4 regions of the Streptomyces sp. AM8-1-1 genome follow, and region 2 is predicted to be linked to each of the others. Evidence: riboswitches for the same ligand, from Rfam matches in the RefSeq annotation. Region 2 holds a riboswitch; each other region holds the start of a gene.

Region 1 (7,751 bases), 1.6 Mb from region 2:
AGGAGCTGCGCCGCCCCGCACCGGGCTGCCGTACGCGCTTCGTGAGCTTCTGGAGCGACCTGGACCAGCTGATGGTTCCCGTCGAGACGGCCTGTGTGGACCATCCGGACCTCATCGCCCAGAACGTGCAAGTCAGCGGAATCGGCCATCTCGCCCTGCCGGTGCACCCCGCCGTCGCCGCCGGAATCCGGCAGGCACTCGAGACGAGCACATCGTCGGCGGACGCGTCCGGAGCCGTTTCGGTTGCCTGAGTGGCCGCCCCAGCGGTTACGGATTGTCGAACGTTTTTCGAACGTAGGGCCAAAGCTCTGCCCACAGTCCGCCGAAACACGGCCGAATGCCCGTTTCCTGATTGCCTAAAACCTGCGGAAGATTGTCGCCGTCGCATACCGCCGGGTACAGTCGCCGCCACTGCGTTCGCTCTGGGACCTGATTGCACCGTGGCCCCTGAACACAGGTCCTGCTGCCGAGGCGAGAGAGAAGTTGGTGAACGACCAGCACGCCCACGCCGGGTACGTCGGATATGACGGGTACCCCTCCGGCAGCTTTGAAACCGACCCGCTCTTCGGTGCGCTTCCGGGACACGAGGCCGGACACAGCGGTCAGTACGACTCGTCCCAGTGGGACACCGGGTCGCACCAGGCAGGCACCGCCGGTTACGACGTGTACGGCGCGCAGCACCAGGCAGAGCAGGCCCAGCAGTTCACCGAGGCCACCGGCCAGTACGCCACCGTCGGTCAGTACGACGCGACGGGCCAGTACACCACCGCGCAGTACGACGCCGGTGTGCAGGCCGGGGTCCCCTACGACCCGAGCGGCCAGTACGACGCCACCGGTCAGTGGGACGCATCCGCGTGGAACCAGGGTGCGCAGACAGGCCAGTTCGAGACGGCCGCGGCCGCCTTCACCTACGACGCCACCGGCCAGTGGGCGGTGCCGGGTTACGAGACCGGCACCTACGACGCCACCGCCTGGAACACGGGCGCGGAGGCCGTCGTACCGCAACAGTTCACGCCTGAGCAGGAGTTCGGCACGGAGCTGCTGCCGGAGTTCTCCGGTGAGTACACCCCGGACCACACGCAGGAGTACGCGGAGCAGTACGAGCCCGAGGCCACGCCCGGCTACGACTCCGCCGTCGAGGACGTCCAGAACGCCCAGGACACGCAGTACGCGCCGGAGTACGACACCGCGTACGGGTCCGAGTTCGACACCGACCACGAGACCGAGCAGCACACCGACGACAGCACGGCCATGGACGCCGACTCCGTCGAGGAGCCGGGTGACGAGAGCGAGCTCGAGCCCGCGCTCATCGGTGCCGCCCCGGTCACGCCGCGCCCCGTCCGCCGGTCCGGCGGCAGCCGCGGCCGCCGCCGCACTCCGGCCAAGCGCTCCGCACTGCTCACCGTCGCCGTGCCCTCCGCCTGTGTGATGGGCGTCGCGGGCATCGCCGCCGCTTCGGTCAGCGGCATCAGCGGCGGTGAGACCAAGGACAACAGCACCCAGAACCTGGCTGCCGCCGATCCGGCATCGGTCAAGCCGGCCGCCGCGAACAACAAGATGGACACGCAGCTCGCCGCGCTCAGCGCCGATGCCCGCGACTTCGGCGACCGCGCCTCCCGCACCCAGGAACGCCTCGACCTCAAGGCGCGCCAGGAGGCGGAGCGCAAGAAGCGCCTGGAGGAGGCCAAGCGCCTCGAGGCGCTGCGCCCCAAGTTCGTTCTTCCCGTGAAGCAGGGCGGCCTCAGCGCCTACTACGGCCAGGCCGGCGTCAACTGGATGTCCCTGCACTCGGGCATCGACTTCCCGGTGCCGTACGGCACCGAGGTGATGGCCGCGACCGACGGCACCGTCCGTACGCAGTACAACAGCGCCTACGGCAACATGGCCATCGTGACCGCGGCGGACGGCACCGAGACCTGGTACTGCCACTTGAGCACGACCAAGATCCGGTCCGGCTCGGTCAAGGCCGGTGACGTGATCGCGTACTCCGGCAACTCCGGCAACTCCACCGGCCCGCACCTCCACTTCGAGGTCCGGCCCGGCGGCGGCGCGGCGATCGACCCGCTGCCGTGGCTGCGCAGCCACGGCCTCGACCCCGCGTAGCCCGACCCTGCCGTAGCCCGAACCCCCGTACACCAGCGGGACATGGTCACACGGCCACGTCTCCACGCAGCCACGCGTCGGTCCGGCCGGCCGCTCGTCGCAGCCGGCCGGCACCCTGCCCGCGCTAGAGCTTCTGCACCGGTGCGTACCGCAGCAGCAGCCGCTTCGGCTTGGCGTCGCCGAAGTCGATCGTCGCCTGTGCGTCGGCGCCCGACCCCTTCACCTCGGTGACGGTCCCCAGGCCGAACTGGTCGTGGGTGACACGATCGCCGACCGCCAGCGAGATCACCGGCTTGTCGGTCGTCCGCCGGGTGGCGAACCCCGACGCCCCGCCTCCCGACCGTGAGCGCGACGACGACAGCGACGACGCGATACCCCCGGTCGGTCCGGCCGGCGCTGCCATCGGGCCGGTGCGCTTCCAGTCCAGGTGCTGTCCCGGGATCTCCTCCAGGAACCGCGACGGCGGGTTGTACGAGGGCTGTCCCCAGGCACTGCGCATGGAGGAGCGCGTCAGATAGAGGCGCTCGCGGGCGCGCGTGATGCCGACGTACGCCAGCCGGCGCTCCTCCTCCAGCTCCTTGGCCTGACCGAGCGCGCGCATGTGCGGGAAGACGCCGTCCTCCATGCCGGTCAGGAACACCACCGGGAACTCGAGGCCCTTGGCGGTGTGCAGCGTCATCAGGGTGATGACTCCGGAGCCGTCCTCGTCCTCGTCGGGGATCTGGTCGGAGTCGGCCACGAGCGCGACCTTCTCCAGGAACTCGGCGAGGGTGCCCGCACCCTCCTCCTCGGCCCGCTCCTGCTCGAACTCCAGCGCCACCGCCGCCAGTTCCTGGAGGTTCTCGATCCGTGTCTCGTCCTGCGGGTCCGTCGACGCCTGCAGTTCGGCGAGATAGCCGGTCCGCTCCAGAACGGCTTCGAGGACGGTGGCCGGTCCGGCGCCCGATTCGACGACCGTACGCAGCTCCTCCATCAGCACGTTGAACCGCTTGACGGCGTTCGCCGAGCGGGCCGCCATGCCGTACGCCTCGTCCACCCGCCGCAGCGCCTGCGGGAAGGTGATCTTCTCGCGCAGGGCGAGCGCGTCGATCATCGCCTCGGCGCGGTCGCCGATGCCGCGCTTGGGGACGTTGAGGATGCGCCGCAGCGGGACGTTGTCCTCGGGGTTGGCGAGGACGCGCAGATAGGCCAGGACGTCCCGGACCTCCTTGCGCTCGTAGAAGCGGACTCCGCCGACGACCTTGTAGGGCAGGCCGACCCGGATGAAGATCTCTTCGAAGACGCGGGACTGTGCGTTCGTCCGGTAGAAGACCGCGACGTCACCGGCCTTGGCGTCGCCCGCGTCCGTGAGCCGGTCGATCTCGTCGGCGACGAACTGGGCCTCGTCGTGCTCGGTGTCGGCGACGTAGCCGGTGATCCGGGCGCCCGCGCCGGCGTTCGTCCACAGGTTCTTGGGACGGCGGCTCTCGTTGCGCTCGATGACGGCGTTGGCGGCGGAGAGGATCGTCTGGGTCGAGCGGTAGTTCTGCTCCAGCAGGATCGTCTTCGCGTCCGGGTAGTCCTCCTCGAACTGGAGGATGTTGCGGATGGTCGCGCCGCGGAAGGCGTAGATCGACTGGTCGGCGTCGCCGACGACGCACAGCTCGGCGGGGGGCAGGTCCTCCTGCCCGGTGCCCACCAGCTCGCGTACGAGCGTGTACTGAGCGTGGTTGGTGTCCTGGTACTCGTCCACCAGCACATGGCGGAAGCGCCGCTGGTAGTGCTCGGCGACGTCCGGGAACGCCTGGAGCAGATGGACGGTGGTCATGATGATGTCGTCGAAGTCCAGGGCGTTGGCCTCGCGCAGCCGCGCCTGATACATCCGGTACGCCTCGGCCAGCGTCTTGTCGAAGCCTCCCCCGGAGCCCTCGGCCTCGCTGCCCCCGCCGACCTGGTCGGCGTAGCTCTCCTCGTCGATCAGCTCGTTCTTGAGGTTCGAGATCTTGGCGCTGAAGGCCTTCGGCGGGAACTTCTTGGGGTCGAGATCGAGATCACGGCAGACGAGTGCCATCAGCCGCTTGGAGTCGGCCGCGTCGTAGATCGAGAACGACGAGGTGAAGCCGAGCTTCTTGGACTCCCGGCGCAGGATGCGGACGCAGGCGCTGTGGAAGGTCATGACCCACATGGCGTTGGCGCGCGGGCCGACCAGCTGCTCGACGCGCTCCTTCATCTCGCCGGCGGCCTTGTTGGTGAAGGTGATCGCCAGTATCTGGCCGGGGTGGACGCTGCGCGTCCCCAGCAGATGGGCGATCCGGTGCGTGAGCACGCGGGTCTTGCCGGAACCGGCGCCGGCCACGATGAGCAGCGGCGATCCGGTGTGCACCACGGCGGCGCGCTGCTGTTCGTTCAGTCCGTCCAGCAGGGCGGCGGGGTCCACGATCGTGCGCGGGGCACCGTTGCCGTGGTAGGCGTCCCGGGCCGGGGGCACGTCGAACGCGCCCTGGAAGAGATCGTCCGGGATCTCCTCTCCGGGCCCGTCTCCGGGCTCCTCGGGGTGCGGCGGGGGCTCCTCCGAGGTGTGCTGGAGGTTCGCCAGGAAGCTGTCGTCAAAGAGGCTGCTCATCGCTCTACGAGTCTAGGCCGCGGCACTGACAGCTCGCGGCCGCATTGCCATACGGCCCCTGCCGCCCTGCCCGGGAGCGTGACGACCCGGCCGGAGGGCCGGGACAGCGCGGCGCGTTCGACCGCCGTACGCCGGCCCCGTACCACCGATGCACCCAATCCCGCACGACTCCGACAACACTCTGCACCTTTTCGAACGCATTGCGTCATCTCGCGGGCACGTCGACCGCCCGATCGATAAGGTCACGAAAATGTATCGGGCATATCGAACATCAACCTTCACAGGAGCCACACGAGTTGGTTAGCGTGCTCGATCAGGCAGCCCGTCCCCCGCGGCGATCCACGCCAAACGGGCAGTCAGCGCCGAATTCGGGCTTTTCCCAGAGAAGTTCGGAACCGGGGACCCACCATGCACAACCGGGGTGAATCGGACCCGCATCAGCACGGTCCGTAGGGCGATCTTCCGTTCCGCCCGAACCCGACAGCTAACCCGGTAGGCGGTCAACGGAAGAAGGAGATGTCGGCCTTGGCGTCGCATCGCAAAACGCGAAGTCGAACCGTGAAGACCTCCCCCGCCGTCGGTTTCACGACGGCAGCCCTCGCATCCGTCACGCTGCTGTCGACGCAGAGCGCCAACGCGGCGCCGAGCGACCCGAAGCCGTCGGTCGAAGAGGTGCAGAAGAAGGTCGATGACCTGTACCGGCAGGCCGGCACCGAGACGCAGAAGTACAACCAGGCGAAAGAGGCGACGAAGGAGAAGCGGCAGCAGGTCGGCAAGCTCCTCGACGAGAACGCGCAGCGCACGGAGAAGCTGAACGAGTCCCGCCAGGTGCTCGGCAACTACGCGGCCGCGCAGTACCGCACGGGCGCGGTCGCCCCGACCGCCGCGCTGCTCTTCGCGGACAGCCCTCAGCAGTACTTCGACCAGACCCAGCTGATGGACCGCATGACGGACCGTCAGCGGGATGTGATCGCCGACTACGAGACCCAGCGGGCGGCCGCCGCCAAGCAGCGGGCAGCGGCGACCGAGAGCCTGGAGTCACTCACCCGGTCGCAGCGGGCGCTGCGCACCAGCAAGCAGGACGTGCAGGCGAAGCTGGCCGAGGCACGCGACCTGCTGTCGAGGCTGACCGCCGAGGAGAAGGCGCGACTGGCCGCGATCGAGCGCAAGAAGGCGGAGGAGGCCCGCCGCAAGGCCGAGCAGAAAGCCGAGCAGGAGGCGAAGGCCGAGGCGGAGCGGCAGCGGCAGCGGCAGCGGCAGGAGAAGGAGCGCGAGCAGAACCAGGGCGGCACGGGCACGGCGCCCGGGACCGGCACGGGCTCCGGTTCTTCCGACGGCACCTCCACCGCCAAGGCGGCCAAGGTCCTCGACTTCGCGCGCGCCCAGATCGGCAAGCCGTACGTCTGGGGTGCGGCCGGCCCCAGCTCGTACGACTGCTCGGGGCTGACGCAGGCCGCCTGGAAGACCGCGGGCGTGAGCCTGCCGCGCACCACCTGGGACCAGGTGAAGACCGGCAAGCAGATCGGGACGAAGGACCTGCTCCCGGGGGACCTGGTCTTCTTCTACGACGACATCAGCCACGTGGGCATCTACATCGGTGACGGCAAGATGATCCACGCGCCGAAGCCGGGGGCGAACGTCCGCGAGGAGTCGATCTTCTCCATGCCGATCCACGGCAGCGTTCGCCCGGCCTGAGCCGGCCGCACACCGGACGCCCGGGCCCGAGGGTGCCCGGGCGTTCTCATGCCCGGAGCGGAGACGGCAGCGGGCGTTCTCACGCCCGGAGCGGAGACGGCAGCGGGCGTCCTCATGTCCGGTGCAGCGCGCTCACGTCCACAGCGTGGCGATGAAGATGTTCGCGACCGTCAGCCCGCCCACCGCGGCGAACAGCGGCTTCTCCACCGACTCCTCGTCCCGCTTGACGTAGACCAGTCCCAGGATCACCACCAGCACCGCCAGCTTGATGCCGATCTTGAGGTTGTTCACGGTCTGGTCGTCCGCCTGGTTGAGGCCCACCAGCGCCACACCCGTGACGAGCATCGTCAGCGCGCCGTGCAGCATCGCCGGGCCGAAGCGCGCCGTCCCCTCGGACATCGCCTTCATCTGCGTGAGGAAGCCGCCCAGCAGGGACGCGATGCCGATGATGTGCAGGGCGACGAAGACATTGATGAGTACGTCCATGCGGCGGAGCCTAACTCCCGCCATATCACCCCCTTCAGGCCGGGTGAGCCTCATTCGGCACATCGGTCACAGCGGTGCGGAGAAGGGACGTGAGCGGGCCGGATCGGCTTGCAGAAAGCGCAGCAAGATGTCCACCTTCGGGCACATTCGGTCCTTGCCCCTCCCTGCCGTGACCCCCAGGTTTAGCGTCCTGCCTCAGATGACCGACTCCCCACCGCCGTCGCAGCACCGGGCGGCAGTCGGCCGTCACGCCGAGAGATCCGGCGGCGGACCGCTCCCCTGTGCGGGCCGCCGCCGGACCCGGACCCGCAGGGATGACGGAAGGACGTACACGCACCCGTGGCCGCGCACCGGAAGCCCAAGCAGCATCTCCTCTCCGGGCCCGCAGCCCGTACCGCCGCCACCCTCGCGCTCGCAGGAGCGGCGTCCGCGACCGCCTTCGACGGAGTCGGCCACGCGGAACCCGCTCTCACACCGGCCCAGGTCAAGGACAAGGCGGACAAGCTGTACCACGAGGCGGAGGTGGCCACGGAGAAGTACAACGGGGCCAAGGAACGCACCGCGGCGTTACGCACCTCGGTCGACCGGCTGCGCGACGAGGCCGCCCGCAGGACCGACCGTCTCAACTCCTCGCGCAACGCGCTCGGTTCGATCGCCACCGCCCAGTACCGCGCCGGGAGCATCGACCCCGCCGTTCAGCTCGCGCTCACCTCCGACCCCGACGAGTACCTGGAGCGGGCCGCGCTCGCCGAACGCACGGGTGAGCGGCAGGCCGCCGCGATCGCCGGGGTGCACCAGCAGCTGGTGGAGCTCGGCCGGCTGCGGGCGCAGGCGGGCGAGCGGATGGAGAGCCTCAAGGACCGGC
Region 2 (7,751 bases):
GCGCGCAGTCCGCGCGGCGGACGCCCGAGCTGCTCCTTGAACGCGGCGATGTCCGCGTCGGTGGGCTCGGTCGGATCGGTGTGGGGAGGAGGGGTTTCCATGCCTGCCTTGGCTCTACGGTTCTACGGTTCTACTGGCGTGCGGTGCCGTCTACCGGCGGTCGGCGGTGTCGACGCCGTCCCAGACGTTGGAGTACCAGGGACGGTCTGCCGCCCCTTCCTCCGTACGGCGCTTCTCCGCGACTTCGGGGTCGATCATGATGTAGCCGGTCTCGCCCGGCATCACGTAGTGCAGATGCTCGCGGGCCAGCCGCTTGACGTACATGTCGTCCTGGAGGCGTGCCTTCTCGTCACGCAGCTCCTCGACCTGCTGCTCCGCCTCGGCCATCCGGCGCCTCTGCTCGGCCATGTCGGAACGCTGGGAGACGTACTGCCGCATCGGATAGGCGAGGGCGACGACGAGGGAACAGACGATCAGGGCGAGGAACGCCGCACGGCCGGTGAGCCGGGAGCGACGGGCCTGCCGCCGGGTCTGGGAGCGGTAGACACGAGCCGCGGTCTGCTCGCCGAGCAGCCGCAGCCTGGTCGCGGTGGAGAACCGATCCCGGTCCTTCGCGGCCATGTCCTGCCTCCCCTGTTACGTGCGCACGTCCCCGGACACGGTACGGGACCGCGGCCGGGGACGTGTGGACGACTTGCTAGCCCGCTGCGACCTAGCCCTTGAAGCGGGGGAAGGCGCTGCGGCCGGCGTACACCGCGGCGTCGTCGAGGATCTCCTCGATGCGCAGCAGCTGGTTGTACTTGGCGACGCGCTCGGAGCGGGCCGGGGCGCCGGTCTTGATCTGGCCGCAGTTGGTGGCGACGGCGAGGTCGGCGATGGTGACGTCCTCGGTCTCACCGGAGCGGTGGGACATCATGCACTTGAAGCCGTTGCGCTGGGCCAGCTCGACGGCGTCCAGGGTCTCGGTCAGCGAACCGATCTGGTTGACCTTGACCAGCAGGGCGTTGGCGGAGCCCTCCTCGATACCGCGGGCGAGGCGCTCGGGGTTGGTGACGAACAGGTCGTCGCCGACGATCTGGACCTTGCTGCCCAGCTTGTCGTGCAGGACCTTCCAGCCGGCCCAGTCGTCCTCGAACAGCGGGTCCTCGATGGAGACCAGCGGGTAGGAGGCGACGAGCTCCTCGTAGTACTCGGTCATCTCGGCGGCCGAGCGGGACTTGCCCTCGAACTCGTACGCGCCGTCCTTGTAGAACTCGGACGCGGCGACGTCGAGCGCGAGCGCGATGTCCTTGCCGGGGGCGTAGCCGGCTTCCTTGATGGCCTCGAGGATCAGGTCCAGGGCGGCGCGGTTGGAGTCGAGGTTCGGCGCGAAGCCGCCCTCGTCACCGAGACCGGTGGACAGGCCCTTGGTCTTCAGCACCTTCTTCAGGGTGTGGTAGACCTCGGCGCCCCAGCGCAGCGCCTCGGAGAAGGACTCCGCGCCGATCGGGGCGATCATGAACTCCTGGATGTCCACGTTGGAGTCGGCGTGCGAGCCGCCGTTGAGGATGTTCATCATCGGAACGGGCAGCAGGTGCGCGTTCGGGCCGCCCAGGTAACGGAAGAGCGGCAGGTCGGAGGCCTCGGAGGCGGCGTGGGCCACGGCGAGCGAGACGCCGAGGATGGCGTTGGCACCGAGCGAGGACTTGTCCGGGGTGGCGTCCAGGTCGAACATCGCCTGGTCGATCAGGCGCTGCTCGGTGGCGTCGTAGCCGACGAGCTCCGGGCCGATCTGCTCGATGACGGCGAGGACGGCCTTCTCGACACCCTTGCCCTGGTAGCGGTTCTGGTCACCGTCGCGGAGCTCGAGAGCCTCGAACGCACCGGTGGATGCGCCGGACGGAACTGCAGCACGACCCGTGCTGCCGTCGTCGAGGCCAACCTCGACCTCGACCGTGGGGTTGCCTCGGGAGTCCAGGATTTCCCGGGCTACGACGACGTCGATGGACGGCACGAGCATCTCCTTCTGGGATGTGACGCTTGGAGTGCAGGGTCTCATTGGCCTTGCGGCACGAGCCTAACCGGCGGCGGGGCATCAGCCGCCCGATGCCCGCCTCCTGGGACGAAAAAGGGCATGAACAGCGGGTGCTGGGGACAAAACGCCCCCAATCTACCCATGGGTAACAGAGAGAACCCCGGCCCGGCGCGTACGGGGGATGCGCTCCGGACCGGGGTGGTCTGTGTCCCGGGCGGGCCGGCGCGGGTGCGCCGGCCCGGGTGGGTCAGCTCAGGTGGAGCTGCTGGCCCGGGTGGATCACGTCGGCGTCGGTGACGACGTCCTTGTTCAGGTCGAACAGCTTCTTCCAGCCGCCCTTGACCTTCTCGGCCTTGGCGATCTTGCTGAGCGTGTCACCGGCCTTGACCTTGTACTCGCCGTCGCCCTTCTTGAAGGACTTGGCGGCCGGCTTCGAGGACTTCGCCGGGGCGGGGGCCTCGGCGCGCTCGGAGCGGGTGGTCGGGGCCTCGGCACGCTGCTGCGGCTGGGCCTCCTGCGCGGAGCCGGCGTCGTTGGCGGCGTTGGACAGGTTCACGCCGCAGTTCGGCCATGCACCCTTGCCCTGGCCCGCGAGGACCTTCTCGGCTATCTGGATCTGCTGCGCCTTCGAGGCCTGGTCGGCGGTCGAGGCGAACTGGGTACCGCCGTACGCGGCCCAGGTGGAGGCGGAGAACTGCAGGCCGCCGTAGTACCCGTTACCCGTGTTGATCGACCAGTTGCCGCCGGCCTCGCACTGCGCGACCTGGTCCCACTCGGACGTGGTCGCGGCGGAGGCGGTGGTGGCGCCGAGCAGCGGGGCGGCGACGGCCGCACCGGTGACACCGGCGAGCGTGGCGATACGGGTGGCCTTGGACGGGCGACGGTGCTTGGCCTTGCCGGAAAACAGCATGGAACATCTCTCTCACCGACGCCTACGAGGTGAGCTGTCGGGTTCGGGCCAAGTGAGTTGCCCGGCCGCGCAGTCGTGCGCACGGCTCCACCCCAAGCCGGTACCCGCAGTTCATCTGCAACTGCCGGGGCCGGCGCTTACCTTGGTTCCCCCGCTCCTGCCTACGGCGCATACGCGTCGGCTACTCCCCCCGACCGACGGCAGGATTCGGCGTGACGGTCAGCGGTGCCCGCGATGGCGAGCGGTTCAGACCGTAAACACAAGGCTCCCCGATGTTCAAAGACGAACATCGGGGAGAAAACGCCCATCCCGCCCCTCCGGAACCGTGCGTTCCTGCAGGTCGAGGGCGGAATGCCCCGTTCCGCCGGGCAAGATGGGCGAGTTGCGGCAAAGAGACCCTTGTCTCAGTTGCACGATTCGGACAAAGGCGCCTGTACTGCCCCTACTTCGGGCCGAGCTCCAGGCTCTGGCCAGGCAGGATCAGGTCGGGGTCGTCACCGACGGTCTGAGCATTCGCCTTGTAAAGGGAACTCCAGCCTCCGGGCAGCTTCTGCGCGGCCGCGATGGCCGACAGCGAGTCGCCGGGGCGGACGGTGTACGAACCGGGCGTGGCGTCCGCGTCGTTCGTCTCGGCCGGCTTGCCGGCCTCATCGGCCGCGCCCTCGCCGTCGCGTGCCGCATCGTCACCGCGCGAGGCGTGACGCCCCGCTTCGCGCTCATTGTCCGTATTGCCCGACTCGGCCGTTCCGGTCGCCCCGGTCGCCCCGGTCGACTCCGGCTCCGTCGGCTCGGCGGCGGGTTCGCCGCGGTGCTTGCCGGTGGCGCTGCCGCTGTCACCGGTCCCGTTGTTGCCGATGCCCTGCGTCGGGGCCGGCGCGGGCTCGGCCGTCTCGGAGGGCGAGGCGGACTTCGAGGGCGCCAGCGAGGCGAGGGGGTTGTCGGACGTCGCGCCCTGCTCCGCGGGGGTCGAGGCGCCCGGGTCGACACCGGCGCCGGTGCCGTCCTGTGTCAGCCCCGCGATGCCCGCGCAGGTCGCCCACGCCTCGGGGCCCTGGGCCTCCAGGACCTTCTCGGCGACGGCTATCTGCTGGGAGCGGCTGGCGAGGTCGGCCCGGTCCGCGTAGTCCGTGCCGCCGAAGTCCTCCCACGTCTCCTGGGCGAACTGCAGACCGCCGTAGTAGCCGTTGTCCATGTCGGCACTCCACTGGCCGCCGCTCTCGCAGGCCGCGACGCGGTCCCAGGTGGCGGCGTCGGCGGCGGAGGCCGAACCCGCACCGAGAAGGGGGATCGCGATGGCCGATCCCGTCACCCCTGCCGCGACAACGATGGCCGGAGCCTGACGGGGACGACGGTGACGACCTTGGCCGGAAAGCATGCGGGTGCCCTTCGAGTGACTACAGATAACAACTGATGTCTTCTGAGACGACCGTGAAAGTAGCCGGATTCGATCGTGTGTCACAAGTCGATGCAGCGGAGATCACGTGAAAGTCACAGTCTTGACGGGTCGTCAGCTGCGTCCAGGTGTGAACTCAACGGGCAGGCTTCGCAATCCACGCATAATGAGACCCCCACGCCAGCGCAAATCGGCTGGATCGCCCGCAAGCCGCAAGTCCGGCATTCTCCGGAGCAGCGTGGCGATCGCGGTCTGTCCCTCCAGCCGGGCCAGCGGTGCGCCGAGGCAGTAGTGGATGCCGTGCCCGTAACCGAGGTGCTGGTTGTCGCGCCGGGAGAGGTCGAGCGCGTCGGGGTCCGTGAACCGCTCCGGGTCCCGGTCGGCGGCCGCGAGCACCACGAGCACCGGGTCGCCCGTCGCGATCTCCTGGCCGCCGATGACGAGGGACTCCGTGGCGAAGCGCCAGGTGGCGAGCTCCACGGGGCCGTCGTAGCGCAGGAGTTCCTCCACGCCGGTCTCCAGCAGCGCGCTCTCCCCGGCGGCGAGGGAGGCCTGCAGCCGCTCGCGCTGCTCCGGGTGGCGCAGCAGCGCGTACACACCGTTCCCGATGAGGTTCACCGTCGTCTCGAAACCGGCGAACAGCAGGATGAAGGCCATCGCGGCGGCCTCGTTCTCGGTGAGGTGCTCGCCGTGGTCGCTCGCCCGGATCAGCCCGGAGATCAGATCGTCGCCGGGATCCTCGCGCTTGCGGTGGATCAGCTCGGCGAGATACCCCCGCATCTTCTTCACCGACCGCGCGACACCTCCGCGCGGCCCGCCGCCGTGACGGATCATCATGCCCGCCCAGTCCCGGAAGTCGTCCTGGTCCTCCGGCGGGACACCGAGCAGATCGCAGATGGCGTAGATGGGGAGCGGAAAGGCGAACTCGTGGATGAGGTCCGCCTCCCCCTTTTCCACGAAGCCGTCGATGAGCTGATCGGTCAACTGTTGAACACGCGGCGCGAATTCGGCGACCCGCCGAGGGGTGAACGCCTTGGAGACGAGCCGCCGCAGCCGGGTGTGGTCGGGCGGGTCGATATTGAGCAGATGCGTCATCAGCTCGGCCTTGCGCTCGCCGGGAATTCCCGTTTTCCCCTTCGCGTGCGCGGGCTCGTCGTGGTGCGCGGGATTCTTCGACAGCCGCTGGTCGGCGAGCGCCTGCTTGGCGTCGGCGTACCGGGTCACGAGCCACGCCTCCACCCCGCTGGGCAGCCGGGTGCGGTGCACGGGCGCGTGCTCGCGCAGCCAGGCGTAGGCGGGATAGGGGTCGGTGGCGAACTCCCAGGTGAACAGCTCGGGCCGGTCGGTCACCGCTCGACGGCCTTGATCTCGTCCCGGTAGACGCGGGCGGCGGCACGCAGCGCGGCCTCCGGGTCGACCCCGGCCGCCTCGGCGCGGACGGCCGCGGCCAGCAGCTCGTAGCCGATTCCCTCGCCGGACGGGAGCGGCACGTCGAGCCCCGCCGTACGCACCCGGGACGCCAGCTTGGCCGCGAGCGCCAGACCGGGCTGGCCGAGCGGTACGCCGTCGGTCACCGAGTCGCGCTGCTTCTCGATCGCCTTCGTGCGGAGCCAGTGCTCCTTCACGTCCTCCGGGGTCTCGGCCTTCTCGTCGCCGAAGACATGAGGATGCCGGTGGATCAGCTTCTCGACGATCGTGCCGGCGACGTCGTCGATGGAGAACGGCTCGGCGCCGTCCTCCTCGCGGCCCTCCTGCGCGATGCGCGCGTGGAAGATCACCTGGAGCAGGACGTCCCCGAGCTCCTCACGCAGCTCGTCCCGGTCCCCCTCCTCGATCGCCTCGACGAGTTCGTACGCCTCCTCGATCCCGTACTTCGCGAGACCGCGGTGGGTCTGCTGCGACGACCACGGGCACTCGATACGGATGCGGTCCATGACCTGCACCAGATCGAGCAGCCGCGCGCCCGGGAGGTCGTACGAGCCGGGCAGCAGCTCCAGGTCCGGCATCTGCACCCGGCCCGAGCCGGCGAGCCGGGCGAGCCCGTCGGTCAGCGCCTGGTCCCCCTCACCGGCGGGCACGACCACGACGGTCGCGCCGCCCTCGCAGGCGCCGAGGAGCTCCTCGGCGCTCGGCGCGGCGATCTCCACAGCGACACCGGCCTCGCGGAGGTAGGGCAGCTGCGGGTGCGAGGCATCGGCGCACAGCACCCGGTCGGCCGCCTGCAGCGTCTGCCAGGCGGGCCAGGACAGCAGTCCGGGGGCGACGCGATGGCTGGCGGTGAGCAGGACGATGCGGCCGGGAGAAGGGGTGTGTGTGGTCACCCCTCGAACCTACCCCGCGCTACACACCCGTCTCGACGGGCTCCTGCGCCTTGGTGACCTGGGCGATCCAGGGCGCCTTGTAGTCGCCGAGCTCGAGCTTCTTGTCGTCCCAGACGCCGAAGCGCGGGTTGACGTCGATGTCCAGCTCGGCGGCGGCGGCGCTGAAGGCGTCGTTCAGCTTCTGCTGGCCCTCGGGGGTGTTGCCGGCGCCGAGCGAGGCGGCGAGCTTGCTGACGAGGAGGTCGCGGCGGACGACGTCGTCGACCTGGTCCGGAGCGACACCGCGCTGCTGCAGATACATGGCGGCGAGCTGCTCCTCCCCACCGGACTGCTGCACGAGGGCGGCCCGCCCGTCCTGGATCTCCTTGCGGCTGACCCGCACCCCGGCGTCCTTCGCGGCGCGCTCGACGACCTGCTCGACGATGAGGTCGTAGAGCTTGGCCCGGCTCAGCTGCCCGCTCTCCTTGATGAGCTGGGCGGACTGCGGGGAACTCTGCTGCGCGGTGCGGACGTCCTTCACCTTCGCCTGGACGGTGGACACGTCGATCCGCTCCCCGCCGACGACGGCGGCGGCGCCGGGGTGAGCCTCGTTCCCGCAGCCGGCAAGGAGCGGCGCGGCGACGAGAAGCGCGGCGGAGACGGTGATCGCGGTACGACGACGGCGGTGCAAGGGAGCCTCCCGGCGTGATTGTGCGGCGGTGCACAAAGTCCTGCGGTGATCGATGGTAGGCAGTCCAGGGGGTCTGGGCCACTGGTTCGACCAACGATTCGTCTCGGGTTCGAGGTGCGGATCCGGGTGCGTCATGCGCGCGGATCACGAAAACCCGGCGGGCCGCGCTGTCCGGGGACGTACCCCCCGGCCGGGGGTCAGGCCCGGTAGGGCTCGAATGCGGGGAAGTCGTCGGGAAAATCGTCCGGGAAGATCGGGGTGCTCCAGGTCCTGGAAAGCACGTCCAGCAGCACTCCGGTGGACGACCTGTGCAGGACGGCGAACGCGAGCTGTCCCGCCTCCACGACGACCGTGGGCCACGTCTCGGGCTCACCGACCGGAATCCAGAACAGCCAGTCGGCGTTGCTGGTCCCACCCCACTGGACGAGGTCCTCGGGGCGGGC
Region 3 (7,751 bases), 2.8 Mb from region 2:
CGCAGCAACTGGGCGTCGGAGGCGATGAAGACCAGGTCCTCCTCGCCGGTCCGCAGCTCGACGCCGCCGACGATCCGGTCACCCTCCTTGAGGGTGATGACTTCCAGCTCGTCCTTGTTCGCCGGATAGTCGGGCACCACCCGCTTGACGACACCCTGGAGTGTGCCGAGCGCGAGGCCCGGGGACGACTCGTCGAGCGTGGTCAGGCAGATCACCGTCTCGTCCGTCTCCAGCGAGAGGAACTCCGAGAGCGGTGCGCCTCCCGACAGGTTCGGCGCGGACGCGGTGTGCGGCAGCTGCGGCAGGTCGATCACCGAGATCCGCAGCAGCCGGCCCGTCGACGTCACCGCTCCCACATCGCCTCGCGCGGTCGCGGGGACGGCGGAGACGATCACATCGTGCTTGGCGCGCTTGCCCTCGTCGTCAGGGATCGGCTCGCCGGTCACGGTACGCGCCAGCAGTCCGGTCGAGGACAGCAGCACCCGGCACGGGTCGTCCGCGACCTCCAGCGCCACCGCCGCGACCGGCGTGGCACCGGACTCCAGCAGCACCGTGCGCCGGTCGGTGCCGAACTTCTTCGCCACCGCGGCCAGTTCGCCCGAGACCAGCTTCCGCAACTCGGCGTCGGACTCCAGGATCGCCGTCAGCTCGTCGATCTCGGTGTTCAGCCGGTCGCGCTCGCTCTCCAGCTCCAGCCGGTCGAACTTGGTCAGCCGGCGCAGCGGGGTGTCGAGGATGTACTGCGTCTGGATGTCGCTCAGCGAGAAGCGCTCGATCAGCCGCTGCTTCGCCTCCGCGGAGTTCTCGCTGGACCGGATGAGCCGGATGACCTCGTCGATGTCGATCAGGGCGACGAGCAGGCCCTCGACCAGGTGCAGCCGGTCGCGGCGCTTGGTGCGGCGGAACTCGCTGCGCCGGCGCACGACCTCGAAGCGGTGGTCGAGGTAGACCTCCAGCAGCTCCTTCAGCCCCAGCGTCAGCGGCTGGCCGTCCACCAGCGCCACGTTGTTGATGCCGAAGGACTCCTCCATCGGCGTCAGCTTGTAGAGCTGCTCCAGGACGGCCTCGGGAACGAAGCCGTTCTTGATCTCGATGACCAGGCGCAGTCCGTGCGCACGGTCGGTGAGGTCCTTGACGTCAGCGATGCCCTGGAGCTTCTTCGCGGCGACCAGGTCCTTGATCTTCGCGATCACCTTCTCCGGACCGACCGTGAAGGGCAGTTCGGTGACGACGAGGCCCTTGCGGCGGGGCGTGACGTCCTCGATCGTGACCGTGGCACGGATCTTGAAGGTGCCGCGGCCGGATTCGTACGCGTCCTTGATGCCCGTGAGGCCCACGATCCGCCCGCCGGTCGGCAGGTCGGGCCCCGGGACGTACCGCATGAGGGTCTCGAGGTCCGCGCCCGGGTGCTTGATCAGATGGCGGGCCGCGGCGATGACCTCGCCCAGATTGTGCGGCGGCATGTTGGTCGCCATGCCGACCGCGATGCCGGACGCGCCGTTGACCAGAAGGTTCGGGAAGGCCGCCGGAAGAGCGACCGGTTCCCGCTCCTGGCCGTCGTAGTTCGGCGAGAAATCGACGGTGTCCTCGTCGATCGACTCGGTCATCAGCGACGTCGCGTCGGCCATCCGGCACTCGGTGTAACGCATCGCCGCGGGCGGGTCGTCATTGCCGAGCGAGCCGAAGTTTCCGTGCCCGTCGACCAGGGGCACCCGCATGGAGAAGGGCTGCGCCATCCGCACCAGGGCGTCGTAGATCGAGGCGTCGCCATGGGGGTGCAGCTTGCCCATCACCTCGCCGACGACACGTGCACACTTGACGTATCCGCGGTCGGGCCGCAGGCCCATCTCGTTCATCTGGTAGACGATGCGGCGGTGCACCGGCTTCATGCCGTCGCGGGCGTCGGGCAGGGCGCGCGAGTAGATCACGGAGTACGCGTACTCGAGGAAGGAGCCCTGCATCTCGTCGACGACGTCGATGTCGAGGATCCGCTCCTCGAAGTCGTCGGGCGGAGGGGTCTTCGTGCTGCGGCGGGCCATCGCGGCTGCTGCTCCTTCACGTACCGGATCTGGATCTGACGCGGACCATTGTGGACCGTCCCACTGACAACGCAGACCACGACCCGGGAACTTCGCCAGGTGTCAGCCCGCTTGCATACAGTGGCAGCACTCTCCATATCGCGATCGAAGGGACGTACATGCCCATGGGTCACACGGCCACAGCGCAGGCCGGCTCCGGCGGCCTGACAGCGACTGAGCATCGGCTGGCCAACGGCCTGCGCGTGGTGCTCTCCGAGGACCACCTGACCCCGGTCGCCGCGGTCTGCCTCTGGTACGACGTGGGCTCGCGCCACGAGGTCAAGGGCCGTACAGGGCTTGCTCACCTCTTCGAGCACCTGATGTTCCAGGGCTCGGGCCAGGTGAAGGGGAACGGTCACTTCGAGCTCGTGCAGGGCGCCGGCGGCTCGCTGAACGGCACCACCAGCTTCGAGCGCACCAACTATTTCGAGACGATGCCCACCCACCAGTTGGAGCTGGCGCTCTGGCTGGAGGCCGACCGTATGGGCTCCCTGCTCGCCGCCCTCGACGACGAGTCCATGGAGAACCAGCGCGACGTCGTCAAGAACGAGCGCCGTCAGCGCTACGACAATGTGCCGTACGGCACGGCGTTCGAGAAGCTGACCGCCCTCGCCTACCCCGAGGGCCACCCGTACCACCACACCCCGATCGGCTCGATGGCCGACCTCGACGCCGCGACCCTCGAGGACGCCCGCGCCTTCTTCCGTACGTACTACGCGCCGAACAACGCCGTGCTGTCGGTCGTCGGCGACATCGACCCGGAGCAGACGCTCGCCTGGATCGAGAAGTACTTCGGCTCCATCCCCTCACACGACGGCAAGCAGCCGCCGCGCGACGGCTCCCTGCCGGAGATCATCGGTGAGCAGCTGCGCGAGGAGATCCGGGAGGAGGTCCCGGCGCGTGCGCTGATGGCCGCCTACCGGCTGCCGCACGACGGCACCCGCGAGGCCGACGCGGCCGACCTGGCGCTCACCGTCCTCGGCGGCGGCGAGTCCTCCCGGCTGCACAACCGTCTGGTGCGGCGGGATCGCACGGCCGTCGCCGCCGGGTTCGGTCTGCTGCGTCTGTCCGGTGCTCCCTCGCTCGGCTGGCTGGACGTGAAGACGTCCGGTGGCGTCGAGGTCCCGCAGATCGAGTCCGCCGTCGACGAGGAACTCGCGCGGTTCGCCGCCGAGGGCCCGACGCCGGAGGAGATGGAGCGCGCGCAGGCGCAGCTGGAGCGCGAATGGCTGGACCGGCTCAGCACGGTCGCCGGCCGCGCCGACGAACTGGCCCGCTACGCCGTGCTGTTCGGCGACCCGCAGCTCGCGCTGACGGCCGTCAACCGCGTGCTGGACATCACCGCCGAGGAGGTGCAGGCGGTCGCCCAGGCCCGGCTGCGCCCCGACAACAGGGCGGTGCTGGTGTACGAACCGGTCTCCGCCGACCAGGACGAGCAGGACGACCAGAGCGACGAGGAAGAAGGGGCGGACCAGTGAGCGACGCCGCCGAGCCATTGACCGCCATGACGTTCCACCCGCAGCCGCAGGCGGGTACCGCCAAGCCGTGGGCCTTCCCCGCGCCCGACCGCGGCACCCTGGACAACGGTCTGACCGTGCTGCGCTGCCACCGGCCCGGTCAGCAGGTCGTGGCCGTCGAGATCTCTCTCGACGCCCCGCTCGACGCCGAGCCGGAGGGCCTCGACGGCGTCGCCACGATCATGGCGCGCGCCCTGTCCGAGGGCACCGACAAGCACTCCGCCGAGGAGTTCGCCGCCGAGCTGGAGCGCTGCGGGGCCACCCTCGACGCGCACGCCGACCACGCCGGCGTCCGGGTCTCGCTGGAGGTGCCGGTCTCCCGGCTGCTGAAGGCGCTCGGGCTGCTCGCCGAGGCCCTGCGCGCGCCCGCCTTCGACGACAGCGAGGTCGAGCGGCTGGTGCGCAACCGGCTGGACGAGATTCCGCACGAGATGGCCAACCCGGCCCGCCGCGCCGCCAAGGAGCTGTCCAAGCAGCTCTTCCCGGCATCGCTGCGGATGTCGCGCCCGCGTCAGGGCACCGAGGAGACCGTGGCCCGGATCGACGCCGCGGGCGTGCGGGCGTTCTACGACGCCCACGTCAGGCCCGCGACCGCGACCGCGGTGATCGTCGGCGACCTCACCGGGGTCGACCTCGACGCCGTGCTCGCCGAGACCCTCGGCGACTGGACGGGCGACACCGCGCAGTCCCGGCCCGTCCCGGCGATCACCGCCGACGACACCGGCCGCGTGATCATCGTGGACCGGCCCGGAGCCGTACAGACGCAGCTGCTGATCGGCCGCGTCGGCCCGGACCGCCACGACCGCGTCTGGCCCGCCCAGGTACTCGGTGCGTACTGCCTCGGCGGCACGCTCACCTCCCGTCTCGACCGCGTGCTGCGCGAGGAGAAGGGCTACACCTACGGCGTACGGGCGTTCGGTCAGGTCTTGCGTTCGGCGCCCGACGGCACGGGTGCCTCGATGCTCGCCATCAGCGGCTCGGTGGACACGCCCAACACCGGCCCGGCGCTGGACGATCTGTGGAAGGTGCTGCGCACGCTGGCGGCCGAGGGTCTCACCGACGCCGAGCGCGACGTGGCCGTGCAGAACCTGGTGGGCGTCGCCCCGCTGAAGTACGAGACGGCGGCGTCCGTCGCGAGCACGCTCGTCGACCAGGTGGAGCAGCATCTGCCCGACGACTACCAGGCGCAGCTGTACGTGCGGCTGGCCGAGACGGGCACGGTGGAGGCGACGGCAGCGGCCGTCAGCGCCTTCCCCCAGGACCGTCTCGTCACGGTGCTCGTCGGTGACGCGTCCGCGATCGAGGAGCCGGTCAAGGCGCTCGGTATCGGTGAAGTGACGGTTGTCACCGGCTGATTGAGGCCGTCGGCCGCTTCCCCTCGCGGCGGAGCAGCCTCTGCCTCCCGGTGGAGCGGCCTCCGCGGTCCGGTGGGGCAGTGGGCGCGGCCAGGGACCCCGGCATCACACGATGCCGGGGTTCCGTCGTTTGCCCGATTTGCTGCGGGGCTTCCGCTCTGCCCTGTGGCATGCGCTACAAACAGGGCTGTCTGTTTGGTGATTGAAAGTTGCCACGCTTAGCGTCGGTCCGGCTGTTCGCCAGTACCGCCGCATCCGCGGCACGGACAGCCATCGCCGAGTCCCCGTCAGGCGCGAGCCTGGGGAGCCGGGGACCCACACGAAGTCCCTGGGGTGAATCGGATGCCTTCGCGGCTGTGTCGCGGCGGAGGCGCCCGTAGGAGACCTTCCTGCTCCGAACCCGTCAGCTAACCCGGTAGGCGAGAAGGAAGGAAAGGACCAGCCACTTCATGGCGTTCGCCCGTCCCACCGGGAAGCACCGTGCCCCGAGCCGTATGACGCGCAGAGGCGCGAGCATCGCCGGCGTCGCGGCCCTGGCCACCACCGGCGTCATCGGAACCCTCGCCTCTCCGTCGCTGGCCGCCGAGTCCGGAGCCGCCGCTCCCGAGCCCGGCACCGTCACTCTCGAGAGCACCGGGCTGAGTACGGCCGTCGCCGCCGACTCGCTCGCCACCGAGATAGCCGACCAGGCCGCGGCCCAGGAGCAGGAGGCCGAAGAGGCCGTCGCCCGCGCCAAGGCCGCAGCCGAGGCCAAGCGCAAGGCCGAGGCCCGCGCCAAGGAGGCCCGCGAGGCTCGGGAGCGCGCCGCCCGCGAGGCCGAGCGCAAGCGCCTGAACGCCTTCGTGTCACCCATCTCCGGCTCGTACGTCTCCACGGGCTACCAGGCAGGCGGAGCCGTCTGGTCCTCCGGCAGCCACACCGGCATCGACTTCCACGCCGCCACCGGCACCCCGGTGCACGCGGTCGGCGCGGGCACCGTCGTCGAGGCCGGCTGGGGCGGCGCCTACGGCAACAACATCGTGATCAAGATGAAGGACGGCTCGTACACCCAGTACGGCCACCTCTCGTCGCTGAACGTCTCGGTCGGCGAGAGTGTCACCCCGGGCCGGCAGATCGGCCTCGCCGGCTCGACCGGCAACACCACCGGACCGCACCTGCACTTCGAGGCCCGCAGCGGCGCCGAGTACGGATCGGACATCGACCCGGTCTCGTACCTGCGCTCGCACGGCGTCAACATCTGAGCCACGTGACGGACGGAGCCGCGGTGCCGACAGGGCCGCGTGACCACTGAGCCACGTGACCACTGAACCGCGTGACCGACAGAGCCGCGTGACCATCTGGTCGGCTCGACCGTCTGACGGCTCGGACGGCCGGGAGGCGCCGTGTGCGCCCGGCGTCCGCGCATCGCACCCAAGGCCCCGGCCCACCGCCGGGGCCTTTCGTGTGCGCCGATGTGTGTGCGCCGGTGTGGGTATGCCGCGTGATGTACGCGTGATGTAGGCCGGTAACTGGCCAAAAGATATCCATGAATGCCCGCCGGGCATCGGAAAATGTGGAACGCTGCAATAGAGTCACCGAACGGTCGTCAATCGGCTGCGTTTCGCGCGGATTAAAGCGGAGGTTCGGTCATGCGCATTCCCGCGCACTCGGTATGCACGGCGATCCGCGACGACATCGTCTCCGGTGTGTTCGGGCGCGGCAGCAGACTCACCGAGGAGCAGCTGGCCCGCCGCTACGGCGTCTCACGCGTCCCGGTGCGCGAGGCCCTGCGGACCCTGGAGTCGGAGGGCTTCGTCACCACCCGGCGTCACGCGGGCGCGTGTGTGGCGGAGCCGACCGAGCGGGAGGCGGCCGATCTGCTGGAGGTGCGGATGCTGCTGGAGCCGCTGGGCGCGGCGCGGGCGGCCCAACGACGCACCGAGGCCCATCTCAAGGTCCTGCGCGGCCTGGTGAGGCTGGGCCAGGAGCGCGCCCGCCGTGGTCAGGGCGAGGATCTGCGCTCGCTCGGCGGCTGGTTCCACGAGACGCTCGCCCAGGCCTCCGGCAGCCCCGGCCTGATCGCTCTGCTCACCCAGCTGCGGCACAAGATCGCCTGGATGTACGTCGTGGAGCAGCCTGCCGCGCCCGTCGAGTCGTGGGCCGAGCACGGCGCGATCGTGGATGCCGTCGCGCGGGGCGACGCCGAACGGGCCCGGGCGCTGACCGCCCTGCACACAGAGCGGGCTGCGGCCGCGCACCGGCTGCGGATCACGGAACGCGTGAGGACTTCGCAACATCCCGTAAACACCGCGAGCGCCCGCAATTAACAGGCGCGCCGTATACAAAGAGGGAACTGTTCGCGGGGCTTCTTTCCGGCTGCCCGAATTCCTTTCACGGGCTCGGAATGGCCGGGCGGTGCAGTCCGAATAGTCAGAACGCCCGGAAAAGGCCGAGAGTCGGGCGGGAAATGCAGGAGCCGCGGCCTCCCGTATCCGGGATGCCGCGGCTCCTTGCCGCCGGACCGTCGGGTGTCAGACGGTCTCGGGAAGCTCGTCGAGGCCCTCGGCCACCAGCTTGGCGAGCCGGTCCAGGGCGGCGTCGGCGCCGTCCGCGTCGGAGGCCAGCACGATCTCCTCGCCACCCTGGGCGCCCAGGCCGAGCACGGCGAGCATCGAGGCGGCGTTGACCGGGTTGCCGTCGGCCTTGGCGATCGTCACGGGGACGCCGGAGGCCGTGGCGGCACGGACGAAGATGGAAGCGGGGCGGGCGTGAAGGCCCTCGGCCCAGCCGACGTTGACGCGGCGCTCAGCCATGGTGTTGCC
Region 4 (7,751 bases), 3.7 Mb from region 2:
AGGGGCCCGATCTGGAGCTGCTGCGGGCCGACTCTGCCGCCTGGACGCTGCCGCAGCGCGACGCCTGGCGGCTGAGCCAGCTGCACGGCCGGTGGGCCGCCGAGTCCCTGCTCGTACGGTCCCCGCTCACCTATGGCGAAAAGGTGCTCAGCAGCCGCCGCGGCCACACCGGCCACCAGCACCTTCCCTGGGTCGCGCTCGACGCGGACGGGGCGACCGAGGAACACGGCGAGGTCTACGGCTGCGCGCTCGGCTGGTCCGGGTCCTGGCGCATCAGCGTCCAGCAGCTGCCCGACGGCCTGGTGCAGATTACCGGCGGGGCCGGTTACGACGACTCCGGACTGCTCAAGCTCGCTCCCGGGCAGAGCTACACCTCACCCGTATTCGCCGGTCTGTGGAGCGCCGAGGGGTTCGGCGGCGCCAGTCGTGCCTGGCACACGTGGCAGCGCGCGCGGGTGATCCCGGACGCCGCCGCCGACCGGCCCGTGCTCTACAACTCCTGGGAGGCGACGAACTTCGACATCTCCGAGGACCAGCAGCGCGCGCTCGCCCGGCGGGCGGCGGACATGGGCGTCGAGCTGTTCGTGGTCGACGACGCCTGGTTCGGGCAGCGGACGAGCGACCGCGCCGGCCTCGGCGACTGGACCCCCAACCCGGACCGCTTCCCGAACGGCCTGCGGCCGCTCGCGGACGAAGTGCACGAGCTGGGCATGCAGTTCGGCATCTGGGTCGAGCCGGAGATGGTCAACGCCGACAGCGATCTCTACCGGGCGCATCCCGACTGGGTGCAGCACCACCCCGGACGGACCAGGACCGAGCTCCGCAATCAGCTGGTCCTGAACCTCGCCCGCAAGGACGTGCAGGACTACCTGTGGGAGCAGTTGCACACGCTGCTCGGCAGCGCACCGATCGACTATGTGAAGTGGGACTTCAACCGCTGCTTCACGGACGCCGGCTGGCCCGGTGAGGACTATCCGCAGCGGCTGTGGGTGGAACACGTCGACGCCCTCTACGCGCTCCTGGAGCGGCTGCGTGCCGCACACCCCGGTGTCGCGTTCGAGTCCTGCTCCGGCGGTGGCGGCCGGATCGATCTGGGGATCCTCTCCCGCACCGACCAGGTGTGGACCTCGGACAACACCGATCCGCTGGACCGGCTCGCGATCCAGGACGGCTTCACCCAGATCCACCCCGCGCGGGTGATGGCCGCCTGGGTCACCGACAGCCCCAATGTCCAGCTCAACGGGCGATTCAGCAGCCTGCGCTTCCGCTTCGTGAGCGCCATGGCGGGTGTGCTCGGGGTGGGCGGTGACCTGACCGAGTGGACCGAGGAGGAGCTGGCCGAGGCGCGCGACTGGGTGGAGCTCTACAAGAGGATCCGTCCGGTCGTGCAGCACGGAGACCTGTACCGGCTGCGGGCACCGGAGGGCGGGCTCAGCGCCGTGCAGTACCTGCGCGGGGACGAGACCGTCGTCCTCGCCTGGCTCCAGGCGCAGCACTACGGCGAGCAGCCGCCGCGGCTGAGGCTGCGCGGCCTCGACCCGGCCGCGGCCTACGAGTGCCAGGACACCATGCAGGTGCACCGGGGATCGGTGCTGCTCCATCACGGGCTGCAGACCGGGCTGAAGGGTGACATGGACGCCATGGTGATCAGGTTGCGGCGAATTGGCTGATACCGCTCACCATTCTTTATGTCTGGGCTTTCTGTCCGAATTGAACTGTTCGCCATAGCCTGCCCCATCTGGAATGGAGATGGGAAAAGGCCCGTGAGCAGGATCTCATTCGTGACGGACCGTGGCTGATCCACCGGCCAGAACTGCGACACCAGAAGGAAGTTGACGCTCCCTCGTCCACGGAGTGTGACCGGAATTTCCCGTCAGATATGCATGTGGCCCCTGATCGGAAAAAGAGGTGGCTTGTTCCCGTCCGCAATGCTCGCTTACGGTCACGGAAATCCGGACGGACCGCCTAATCCTGCCGCCGACCGGAATACCCACCCACCCACGTGTGGCAGGAGCGGGGGACCCAGGTAGTACGCCGTCCGGTGCTCCGGACGGCTTGGGGTGAAGTCACGCAGCAACGTGACCGGGCATCTCCAGCCCGAACCCGACAGCTCACCTCGCCGGCGCCGGAGAGGAATGCGCCATGCCCGGAAAGGGTAAGCACCGCCGTCCCAAGTCCCGTTCCCTCTCCCGCGGTTTCGTCGCCGCGGGTACCGGTGGCGCAGCCATCGCCCTCCCGCTGATGGGTGCGGCAGGCGCCCACGCCGCGGACAAGGCGGCCCCCGCCGCGGCCCCGGCCGTCGCTCCGCAGAAGGCGGCCGCCGCTCCGGCCGCTTCCACCGCGCAGAAGCCGGCCGCCCCCACGTCGTACCGCGTCGTCGCCGGTGACTATCTGTCCAAGATCGCCGCCGAGCACGACGTCCGTGGCGGCTGGCAGAAGCTGTACGCGGACAACCGTGCCGCCGTGGGCGACGACCCCGCGCTGATCCACCCGGGCCTCAAGCTCACCATCGGCGCCAAGGCCCAGGAGCAGCCGGCCGAGAAGCCGGCGCGGAAGGCCGCCCCCGCGAAGCCGAAGGCCTCGGACAACGAGGACCGCGCCTCCCGCAGCGAGTCCCGCGAGAGCGGCACGGCCGCGAAGGCCTCGACGAGCGACGCGGCCGAATCCGCGCCGCAGGAGAACGCCTCCGGCTACTCCGCGCCGCTGGACTCCGCCGCCGTCACGACCCCCTACCGCGCCTCCGGCGCCATGTGGTCCAGCGGCTACCACACCGGTATCGACTTCGCCGCGTCCACCGGCACCACGGTCAAGTCCGTGGGCCCGGGCAGCGTCGTCTCCGCCGGGTGGAGCGGTGCGTACGGCAACGAGGTCGTCATCCAGCACACCGACGGCACCTACTCCCAGTACGCCCACCTCTCGTCGCTGACCGTCTCCGCGGGTCAGAACGTGAGCGGTGGACAGCAGATCGGCCTCTCCGGCTCCACGGGCAACTCCAGCGGCCCGCACCTGCACTTCGAGATCCGCACCGGCCCGAGCTACGGCTCGGACATGGACCCGGTCTCGTACCTGCGCCAGTACGGCGTTTCTCTCTGACGCACCCAAAACGCCCGAATCCCCTCGTGCCGCCCCTTTTGGCACGGGGGGATTCGGCGTATTCCGCGCTTGTCGAAACTTGACCGGTGGCAAAGATCACGCACCGTCAACCCCTCCTTACGGTCGCGTAGGTCACACCCGTAAGGACAGGATGAGTCCTTGTGGCAGACGATTCGAGAACAGACGGAACAGGCGCAATCGGGTCGTACGCGGCGATCGGTGACAGCTTCACCGAAGGCGTCGGAGACCCGGGACCGGACGGGGCGTTCGTCGGCTGGGCGGACCGGTTCGCGGTCCTGCTCGACGACCGGATGCCCGAACACACCTTTCGCTACGCCAACCTCGCCGTGCGCGGCCGGCTGCTCGACCAGATCGTCGCGGAGCAGGTGCCGCGGGCGAGGGAACTCGCCCCGGACCTGGTGACGTTCTGCGCCGGCGGCAACGACATCATCCGCCCGGGCAGCGACCCCGACGACGTGGCCGAACGCTTCGAGCGAGCCGTCGCCGACCTCACCGGCGCGGTCGGGACGGTGATGGTCACCACCGGCTTCGACACCCGCGGTGTGCCGGTGCTGCGCCATCTGCGCGGCAAGATCGCCACGTACACGGCCCATGTCCGCGCCATCGCCGATCGCTACGACTGTCCCGTGCTCGACCTCTGGTCGCTCAAGTCGGTCCAGGACAGGCGGGCGTGGGACGGCGACCGGCTGCACCTGTCGCCCGAGGGGCACACCCGGGTCGCCCTGCGCGCCGCCCAGGTCCTCGGACTCGACGTGCCCGCCGACCCGGACCAGGAGTGGCCGGTCCTGCCGCCGCGCGCTCCCTTCGAGGTGCGCCGCGACAACGTCCAGTGGGCACGCGAGCACCTGGTGCCGTGGATCGGCCGCAGGCTGCGCGGCGAGAGCTCGGGCGACCACGTCGCGGCGAAGCGGCCGGACCTGCTGCCGCTGTGAGGCGGGCGGTGGGGAACGGCTAGCGGCCGGCAGGTCGGGCCGGGATCCGCTCCAGCACCCCGCCGGCGAACACGTCGTACAACGGCAACGACTCCAGGTGGACATAGCCGATGTGGCAGTCGCAGACGGCCAGCGGACAGGCGCGGGGGCGCAGCGCCTGCCGGTAGGTGCCGTCGTAGAGGTTCCCGAGCTCGTCCGGGACGAAGTGACAGCGCCGCACCGTGCCGTCCCCGTCCACGGAGACGACCGATTCGCCCGTCCGGCAGGGCAGCCCGGCCGACCGGTGCGGATGGCGGCTGTACGCGAACAGCGGGTCGAGTTCGCTCCACTCGGCGGCCTCGGCGTGGGTGTAGGTGCGGCCCTCCGCCGCGTTCACCCAGAGGTAGACATGGGCCGGCAGTTCGGCGCGGAGCCGGCGGGCGTGCTCCAGGTGCTCGGGGAAGCCGACGATGCCGACGCTGAAGCGGACCCCGCGCGCGGCGAGATCCCGGCACTTGCCGAGGAAGCGGTCGTACGGCGTCTGGCCCGGGTGGTAGGTGCACCAGAGCGCCAGGGTGTCCGGGTCCGCGTCCGTGAGCCAGTCGGTGCGGCAGCTCAGGTTGGTCTGGATCGCCACCCGCCGGACCTGCGGCAGCCGGGACAGATCGACGAGCGCCCTGCGGTACCAGGAACGGACCAGCCCCTCGCCCCAAGGCGTGAACAGCACCGCCAGACGGTCGTCGGTCTGCTCGCACACCCATCCGGCGAAGCGTTCCAGAGCTGCCCGGTCAGCACGCAGCTGCTCGGTGCTGTCCCGCCGCTTGGCGAACGGGCAGTAGGGGCAGTCGTAGTCGCACGAAGCGAGCGGGCCCCGGTACAGGAGGGTCAGATCCATCTGCGGCTCACTTCGGTTCGTACGCGGCCATGGCGGCGCGCACGGCGGGTGAGAAGAGCTCCGGACCGAGCGCGTCCGAGTGCGCCAGGCCCTCCGCACTGAGCCTCAGCCGGTCCGGTGCGGCGGTGTCGTCGAGCCAGCCGAGCGACGCGAACCGCTCCAGCTCCGCCCCGAAGTCGTGGGCAGGGTGGTGTCCGAACCGCTGCCGGTACTCCTTCACCTCCATGCCCTCCGCCTGGAGAAGCGACTGGAGCAGATGGCGTCGCCGGGCCTCGGACTCGTCGATGCGGCGGCCGACCTCGGCACGGCCGAAGTCCTTGGTGGCCGTGTAGTCGTCGATGATGCTGCGGACCTGGTGCATGTCCACGGCGTAGTCGAAGGAGTAGTGCAGGGCGGAGGTGTAGGAGCGGGCGCCGCAGCCGAGGCCGATCATGCCGTCGGTCTGGCAGGCGTAGTCGTCCGCGCCCTGTGCGGGAGCCCCCGTGCGGCGGAACATCCGCATCGACACCTGCTCGTATCCCTCGGCGAGGAGATGGTCACGGCCCTCGCGGTACAGCTCCAGGCGCTGTGCGTCCCATGCCTCGTCGCTGCCCGTCGCTCGACGGCCCAGACCCGTGAGCGGTCTGACGTAGAGCGGGTAGAGATACAGCTCCTCCGGCTCCCAGGCGAGCGCGGCGTCCAGCGAACGGCGCCAGCTCCCCGGGGTCTGGCCCTCGATGCCGTAGATCAGGTCGATGTTGAGGACGGGGATGCGGGCATCGCGTATCCGGGACAGCGCGGACTCCACGTCGGCGCGGCGCTGCGGTCGGACGGCGGCCCGGGCCTCCTGGTCGTCGAAGCTCTGTACGCCGATGCTGAGCCGGGTGGCACCACGGTCGGCGAGGACGGCGAGCCGGTCCGCGGTCGCGGTGGCCGGAGAGGTCTCCACGGACAGCGGGACGGCGCGCAGATCCACGCCGGTCCTCTTCTCGGCGATGTCGCACAGCCGGTCCAGCTCGCCGGCGGTCAGGAAGGTGGGGGTGCCGCCACCGAAGGCCGCGGCGGCGAAGCGCACCGGATCCCGGTCCCCGAGCGCGTCCCGGACAGCGGTCGCCTGGCGGTCCAGTGCGTCGACATAGCGGGTGCTCAGCTCGTCGGGAGCGCCGATGCGGGTGAAGAGATTGCAGAAGCCGCAGCGGACCTCACAGAACGGTATGTGCAGATAGAGGGAGAGCGCGTCCTTGCGCTCCGCCGACCACAGCTCGCGCAGCGACGGCCGGTCGGGGAGCGGACGGTACGCCGTCTTGTGCGGATACGCGTAGACATAACTCTGGTACGGGCGGGGGCGGTTCACCGGTGCGCTCATGCCGTGGCCCCTTCGAGGAAGAAGTGGACGTACGGCACGGTCCAGACGGCCTCATGACCGAGACGGTGCCCGGTGTAGCCGTCGTCCCCGTAGGCCGTGCCGTGGTCGGAGCAGACGATGGCGAAGCAGCGCCGGCGGCTGCGCGCGGCGGCGAACAGCCGGCCGATATGACGGTCGACGTACTCCAGGGCTGCCGCGTGGGTCTCCCGCGTGTCGCCCGACTCCCGGGTGGCGCCCGGGAGATGGAACCAGTTGGGCTGGTGCAGCGAGGGAACGTTGACGAACAGGAACAGGCGCTGCTCGTGCGGGAGCCCGGCGACGATCTGCTCGGCACGCGCCACCTGCGCCTCGAAGGAGGTGGGCGACGCGACCCCGAACTCCGGCTCCCAGTGGCTCTCCTGGAACATCCCCGGGAGGACGGAGCCCAGCGGGCCCTGCTGGTTGAAGAAGCCCACGCCACCGACGCAGACCGTGCGGTACCCGGCCTGCGCCAGACCGGAGACGAGGTCGGGGGTGTCGAAGACGTAGGTCCTGGGGGCGGTCGTCTCACTGCCCGCGAAGCGTGCGGCGAACAGCCGCGGATGCGGTCCCGGTGCGGCCGGTGTCGGCAGGAAACCCGCGAAGATCGCCTGGTGGGAGGCGTAGGTGAAGCTGCCCGGCGCGTGTCGCTCCTGCCAGCGTCCGCCGGGCAGATGACGGGCCAGATGGGGAATGCGGCCGGCGGCCGCGAGCTCGGCGGCGACGTCGAAACGCAGTGTGTCGAGGGTGACGAGCAGCAGATCGTCGCGCCCGACGACCTCGTTCATGTCCGGGTCCGGGTCGGGGTCTGACGCCGGTGCCGGTGCCGGTGCCGGTGCCGGTGCCGGTGCCGGTGCCGGTACGGATGCCGGGGCTGCGGCCGGGTGTGAGGGTGGTGCCGGATTCGGGTGCGGGGCCCCGGACGTCGGGTGGGCGGAGGTCTCAGGCGGTGGCACGGTGCACGTTCCTTCTTCTGCCGGGATCGGCGGCTCTGCGTACGGCGGCGATCTGCGCCGCGTAGGTGTCCTGGCCCTCGGCCCCGCTGCCCGGCAGACCGGTGAGGCCCGGCAGCAGGTCGCCGAAGGCATTGACCTCGCCGACGGCGAAGCGCCGCCATCCGGTGGCGGGCAGCACATCGACGCCCACCCGCAGCGAGCCGGGGAAACAGGCCGCGGCCCGCTCGCACAGCTCCAGCATGCCGGTCCAACTGCCGCCCGCTGCCTCGGTCGCGGCGCGGGCAGCCGCCAGATCCCCGCGTGCTCCGCCAAGATGGAGGTTCGTCATCGGAGAGCGGCTCGTTCTGACGACCGCGTGGGTGGCGCGGCCGGCGACGACGACCACCCGCAGGTCGGCCGACCTTCCGCGTTGCGAGACCTTGGGCACCCAGCGCTCGATGTGCAGACCGTCCGGTGCGAGGGCGTCGACGAGGGCCGCCACCTCACGCTCGGTCGAATAGCGGCGTACGCGC

The links. Region 2 has a riboswitch for cyclic di-AMP ahead of RPQ07_RS22035 (transglycosylase family protein). Riboswitches for the same ligand answer to the same signal wherever they lie in the genome.
Positions count from the first base shown of each region.
Region 1: linked by a shared signal. The riboswitch ahead of RPQ07_RS14725 (NlpC/P60 family protein) and the one ahead of RPQ07_RS22035 (transglycosylase family protein) in region 2 are both predicted to bind cyclic di-AMP.
Region 3: linked by a shared signal. The riboswitch ahead of RPQ07_RS09435 (M23 family metallopeptidase) and the one ahead of RPQ07_RS22035 (transglycosylase family protein) in region 2 are both predicted to bind cyclic di-AMP.
Region 4: linked by a shared signal. The riboswitch ahead of RPQ07_RS05420 (LysM peptidoglycan-binding domain-containing M23 family metallopeptidase) and the one ahead of RPQ07_RS22035 (transglycosylase family protein) in region 2 are both predicted to bind cyclic di-AMP.

Region 1 covers NZ_CP135086.1:3,282,219-3,289,969, forward strand. Annotated here, with positions in the region: gene RPQ07_RS14710 (esterase/lipase family protein) at 1-251, shown strand, start outside; gene RPQ07_RS14715 (M23 family metallopeptidase) at 487-2,103, shown strand; gene pcrA (DNA helicase PcrA) at 2,228-4,705, opposite strand; cyclic di-AMP (ydaO/yuaA leader) riboswitch at 5,056-5,220, shown strand; gene RPQ07_RS14725 (NlpC/P60 family protein) at 5,222-6,400, shown strand; gene RPQ07_RS14730 (hypothetical protein) at 6,533-6,886, opposite strand; gene RPQ07_RS14735 (NlpC/P60 family protein) at 7,226-7,751, shown strand, end outside.
Region 2 covers NZ_CP135086.1:4,880,465-4,888,215, reverse strand. Annotated here, with positions in the region: gene RPQ07_RS22050 (DUF501 domain-containing protein) at 1-101, opposite strand, end outside; gene RPQ07_RS22045 (septum formation initiator family protein) at 151-621, opposite strand; gene eno (phosphopyruvate hydratase) at 713-1,999, opposite strand; gene RPQ07_RS22035 (transglycosylase family protein) at 2,262-2,924, opposite strand; cyclic di-AMP (ydaO/yuaA leader) riboswitch at 2,929-3,103, opposite strand; gene RPQ07_RS22030 (transglycosylase family protein) at 3,367-4,299, opposite strand; gene RPQ07_RS22025 (cytochrome P450) at 4,432-5,667, opposite strand; gene RPQ07_RS22020 (nucleoside triphosphate pyrophosphohydrolase) at 5,664-6,638, opposite strand; gene RPQ07_RS22015 (SurA N-terminal domain-containing protein) at 6,658-7,308, opposite strand; gene RPQ07_RS22010 (hypothetical protein) at 7,506-7,751, opposite strand, start outside.
Region 3 covers NZ_CP135086.1:2,083,645-2,091,395, reverse strand. Annotated here, with positions in the region: gene RPQ07_RS09450 (DNA topoisomerase IV subunit A) at 1-2,039, opposite strand, end outside; gene RPQ07_RS09445 (pitrilysin family protein) at 2,204-3,556, shown strand; gene RPQ07_RS09440 (pitrilysin family protein) at 3,583-4,950, shown strand; cyclic di-AMP (ydaO/yuaA leader) riboswitch at 5,215-5,386, shown strand; gene RPQ07_RS09435 (M23 family metallopeptidase) at 5,400-6,191, shown strand; gene RPQ07_RS09430 (GntR family transcriptional regulator) at 6,579-7,256, shown strand; gene RPQ07_RS09425 (HPr family phosphocarrier protein) at 7,461-7,742, opposite strand.
Region 4 covers NZ_CP135086.1:1,198,680-1,206,430, reverse strand. Annotated here, with positions in the region: gene RPQ07_RS05425 (alpha-galactosidase) at 1-1,670, shown strand, start outside; cyclic di-AMP (ydaO/yuaA leader) riboswitch at 1,982-2,138, shown strand; gene RPQ07_RS05420 (LysM peptidoglycan-binding domain-containing M23 family metallopeptidase) at 2,143-3,093, shown strand; gene RPQ07_RS05415 (SGNH/GDSL hydrolase family protein) at 3,255-4,046, shown strand; gene RPQ07_RS05410 (STM4011 family radical SAM protein) at 4,066-4,920, opposite strand; gene RPQ07_RS05405 (STM4012 family radical SAM protein) at 4,928-6,265, opposite strand; gene RPQ07_RS05400 (STM4013/SEN3800 family hydrolase) at 6,262-7,071, opposite strand; gene RPQ07_RS05395 (STM4014 family protein) at 7,226-7,751, opposite strand, start outside.